2 regions of the Sphingobacterium sp. UBA865 genome follow, and region 2 is predicted to be linked to the other one. Evidence: riboswitches for the same ligand, from Rfam matches in the RefSeq annotation. Region 2 holds a riboswitch; the other holds the start of a gene.
The links. Region 2 has a riboswitch for thiamine pyrophosphate ahead of thiM (hydroxyethylthiazole kinase). Riboswitches for the same ligand answer to the same signal wherever they lie in the genome.

Region 1: another riboswitch for thiamine pyrophosphate. It lies ahead of thiS (sulfur carrier protein ThiS); the one in region 2 lies ahead of thiM (hydroxyethylthiazole kinase).

What each region holds. Positions count from the first base shown of each region.
Region 1 covers NZ_DBGB01000006.1:65,778-68,185, forward strand. Annotated here, with positions in the region: gene B2O97_RS02410 (alpha-L-rhamnosidase) at 1-755, opposite strand, end outside; TPP riboswitch at 915-1,010, shown strand; gene thiS (sulfur carrier protein ThiS) at 1,071-1,277, shown strand; gene thiC (phosphomethylpyrimidine synthase ThiC) at 1,324-2,408, shown strand, end outside.
Region 2 covers NZ_DBGB01000035.1:91,881-94,288, forward strand. Annotated here, with positions in the region: gene thiE (thiamine phosphate synthase) at 1-444, opposite strand, end outside; gene thiM (hydroxyethylthiazole kinase) at 434-1,237, opposite strand; TPP riboswitch at 1,320-1,412, opposite strand; gene B2O97_RS19445 (VanW family protein) at 1,476-2,318, opposite strand.

The DNA.
Region 1 (2,408 bases), on a different contig from region 2:
GCTGGCCGTGCCCGCCATGGTGCTTTATCAAAGTTCCAAAAGGCCAGTGGTTGATGATTATACCATCCATTCCCCAAAACAACGCCAATAGCATTCTCTCCTTTTTGAAGCTGCTGGGTTACGTCCGTCACGACGTACAACGTGCGTCGGTCAAATCGAGTATACATTGGATCCAGTCGATGGTCTCCTACTCGCTGACCATTCATAGAAAGCTCATATAGCCCTGCTGTGGCAATATACGCGCGCGCAGACTTTATCGGCTTATTTATCTTAAATTCTGTTCTAAAATAAGGCGTTTCCTGCGCATGAATATCCCTATTGTCGCTAATCCATTTTCCTTTCCAAAGGTCCATTCCCATCATTCCCGTTTCGAAAGATGCTATTTCAGAATTTGTTGATACACCATCCTTATCCCATACTTTAACCTTCCAGAAGTACTTGGTCTGTGGCTTTAACTGTATACCATTATAGGGTACTAATATAGACGAGCTGAGCTGTTTGCCACTATCCCAGTTATCTTTCGTCTCCTTCAGCAGTGCCAGCGAATCTTGCCCTAGAAGGATCTGATAAGCCTGTTGTACCGCACCTTTCCGTTGATCCTCAAGTCGCCAGCTAAGTCTTGGATGAATTGCATCGATACCCAATGGATTGACCAGATGTTCACATGTCAACTGTACCGCGATGCAGTTGCTTTTAGGTTGGGCATAAGTGCTGTTCGTTATACACAACAGTATTGTCAATAAAATCCTACGCATGAAAAGATACTATTCTTGGTGGTTGTTAAATTGTTTTAGCTGATTTAAAAATCTAATATATCAAATATTTTCCACATGGTGACCTGTACTTTCCTGCACGATATACCTCAGGCAGCAAAATAAATTCTTGTAACTTTCATAAAAATAACCTTATATTAGTCGCAACTTTAGGGGTGTCTGCTCATGCAGGCTGAGATTTTACCCTTAGAACCTGATCCGGATCATACTGGCGTAGGGAAAAGTGAGCTGTCTACAAGGTGCATTGCTGCGCCTTTGTGTAGCCATTCCTAAAGTTTTACCAAAAAAAATTAAGGAATGGAACTTACAATAAACCATCAAATTCGATTTTTCGATCCCGCACTTACGTCACTAGAAGGCTTGTTACTTTTGGAATTATCTGGCAAAACCCAGGGTGTGGCTGTAGCCATCAACAACCAAGTCATCCCCAAAAAGGACTGGGCTACGACAACACTTAAACCTTATGATCAGATTATCTTAATCACTGCATCTCAAGGCGGCTAGCCTTTCAAAAAAAATCAACCGAGTAATTCACCACAATACAGAAAAAATGACAGCTGAAACAATTACGCAATCCCCCTTTCCAAATGCAAAGAAAATTTTTGTAGCCGGAAAACTATTTCCTATTCAAGTCGCTATGCGTCAAATCTCCTTGAGCCCAACCAAATTAACGAATGGACAGATCGAAATTAATCCGCCGGTAACAATCTATGATACTTCTGGGCCTTATACAGATGACACCATCCATATCGATATCCGCAAAGGACTCCCTCGCCTTCGCGAGCAGTGGATCTTGGATCGTCAGGATGTCATACAGTTGGCTGGCATCAGCTCTGAATATGGACAAAAACGACTTTCTGATCCAACGTTGGACGAACTCCGATTTGCCTATAGCCACAAACCGAAAGTAGCCTCCGCCGGCAAGAATGTCACCCAATTACATTATGCAAAGCAAGGCATCATTACCCCGGAAATGGAGTATGTTGCTATCCGAGAAAACCAACGTATTGAGCAGTTGGAAGCTAGTACCCCTGGAATGGATCATCAGCATCGGGGGCAAAACTTTGGTGCGAGAACACATAATAAAGCTATTACACCAGAATTTGTCCGTGAAGAAATCGCCGCCGGAAGAGCGATCATACCCAATAATATTAATCACCCTGAAAGTGAACCCATGATTATCGGACGCAACTTTCTTGTTAAAATCAATGCCAATATTGGCAATAGTGCCGTAAGTTCAAGCATAGAGGAAGAAGTTGAGAAAGCGGTATGGGCCTGTCGTTGGGGGGCTGATACCATCATGGATCTATCCACTGGCAAAAATATTCACGAAACCCGCGAATGGATTATCCGTAACTCGCCAGTCCCAATCGGTACAGTACCGATCTATCAGGCGCTCGAAAAAGTAAAGGGGGTGGCCGAGGATCTTACCTGGGAAATATTCAAAGATACCTTGATTGAACAGGCCGAACAGGGTGTTTCGTACTTTACCATACACGCCGGCGTATTGCTTCGTTATATCCATCTCACGGCATCCCGAGTTACTGGAATTGTCTCCAGAGGCGGCTCTATCATGGCCAAATGGTGTCTTTTTCATCACAAAGAAAATTTTCTCTATACCCATTTTGAGGAAAT
Region 2 (2,408 bases):
CCATTCAGTAATCGTATCCATTTTTGTTCTCGTAGAAAAAATGGGACTTACACCAAGGTGGTCGACAGCGTACATTTGTGGACTTTCCAGCTGCTGCATATCTTCTATGGACCAGCCTATGTTTAATTTATCGCCATATTTTTCGCGAATAGGGAGCGGCTGCAAATCATTTTGACCCACATGTACTCCCCATGCCTCGATTTTTGCAGCGATTGCTACGGCATCATTGATCACGAGCGGAATACCATAACGATCGGTCAGTTTTTTCAAACGCATGGCTTTATCCAAAAATGTAGCGGGATCGTCAGCTTTTTCGCGTAATTGAATAAGATCGACTCCACCAATGATGGCTTCTTCGGCGACATTGAGCCAATGTTGAGGATAACAGTCCCGCTCAGAAATTACCAAATATAAAGGGTAGGGAAAAAGCGGATTAATGCGCATAACATTTGATCTTGAGCTTTGATTTTAGACGTTCTGCATTGAGCTTATAGAGTTCATCATAGAGATTCAATTGCAGGGTACCCGGGCCAGCTGCTGTTTGGGCTGCGAGTTCTCCCGCCAAGCTCAAAATGGAAACGCCGGCAACAGCTGCTTCAACATATTGGTCTGTAACACCTAGAAATGCACCAATAAGTGCAGTATCACTACAGCCAAGTCCAGTTACCTGTGTCATTAAAGGGTTGCCATTAAAAACTTCAACCCGGTATTGCTGTGAAAGGATATAGTCTACTTCTCCAGAAATACAGATAATGGAACCGGTTTGCTCTTGCAATAATTGGCCAAATCGGAGCGCATCTTTACTCGCTGTCGTGCTGTCGACTCCTTTTGTGTTCGGTTGGTTGAAATTGTACAGCGTCATGATTTCTGATGCATTTCCACGAATAACCGTTGGTTTGAGATCCAGTAGATTGGCTAATAAATCATTGCGGAATGCTGATATCCCAGCACCAACAGGATCAAGTACCCATGGCCGTCCAATGGTATTGGCATGTTCGGTAGCAACCAGCATAGCTTCGGCTGTATCTTCACTCAAGGTGCCGATATTAATAACAAGAGCTTGCGCAATATCGACAACTTCGCGTACTTCTAAAGGACTGTGTACCATTACGGGGGACGCTCCTAGGGCTAACAGTGCGTTGGCCGTATTGTTCATCACGACTAGGTTTGTGATGTTGTGTACAAGGGGTTTTTCGACCCTCAGCTGCGCTAATAAATTGATAATTGAATCTTCCATTCTTTTTACATATGCTAAGATGTACGGTGTAGCCTTGGAGGGAAGAAGAGCGATAGACTGCGCAGTAAAGGAGTATGCTGTACAGTGGATTTTTGCTTTTCCCTACGCCGGTATAAACCGAATCAGGTTCAAAGGGACTATCTCAATTCTATACAGAATACCCCCAAAGCCAGACCAAATTTAAACAAAAAAGAGGACTTTTCATATCCGTCATTTTTCGATCACTTAGCTTGTTAAATTAATAGGCCGGATTTTGATCGGCACTAATTTCAATATATTCAACAGGGGTATAAGTAACCCGGGCAAAATTTTTGGTCAAAAGTTCTGTTTCTAAAATCTTTCCACCCTGAAATTTTAAAAACTTCTCGCGCCAAATCTCATTTTTACGAAAGAACTGATTGTCTATTTTAAGAAATTGATGTTCTTTTTCAACGACATGGTATGCAAAATCCAGCTCCTGATCGATCCTCAATTCGCCCTCTAAACATTTCTCTGTAAACCAGAGGTTGATCTGGAAGGTGTAAGGCGTGTTGTTGGTGAATTGATAATCACGGTAGTTATAAAATACGGTAGCCCCACTGCCGAATGGCAAAACACGACCATCGTCAGGAAAAGGATCAAAGGAGTGATGATAACGTTCGCTGACGGTGAGTGGACTATGGATAACAAGCCAATGGATGAGATTGGATATTTGACAGATTCCACCGCCAATACCCGCCCTTGCTTCACCGAAGGATAACTCCATGCCGGGCAGATACCCTTTCTTTACGGTGGGGAGCCCCACGAGTTTACAAAATGAAAAGGTTTCCTTCGGTCTGATCAGAATGCTATTGATCTGTGCTGCTGCAATTTTCAGGTTGGTCACTTTGTTGATCTGCAATTGCATATTATTTTCGCCCAGCTTTTTTAATAATACAGACTGATGCTTTTTAATACGAAAGGGAAGTTTTTCAGCTGATTTAACTTTGCTGTATTTTTTGTCGTCAAATAGCCAGACGGCTTTTCGCTGCATTCTTCTTACCCATACTGCAAAAAAATAGAGCAAGGGGTGCTGTTGACTGATCAATTTTCTTTTTTTCAATACGATGTTTATTTATCGCTATCAAAATTAATGCAGAAATGTATCTTTTGCCGCTTTTTTTGATTTTGTCCTGTGTTTTTACTGTATAGG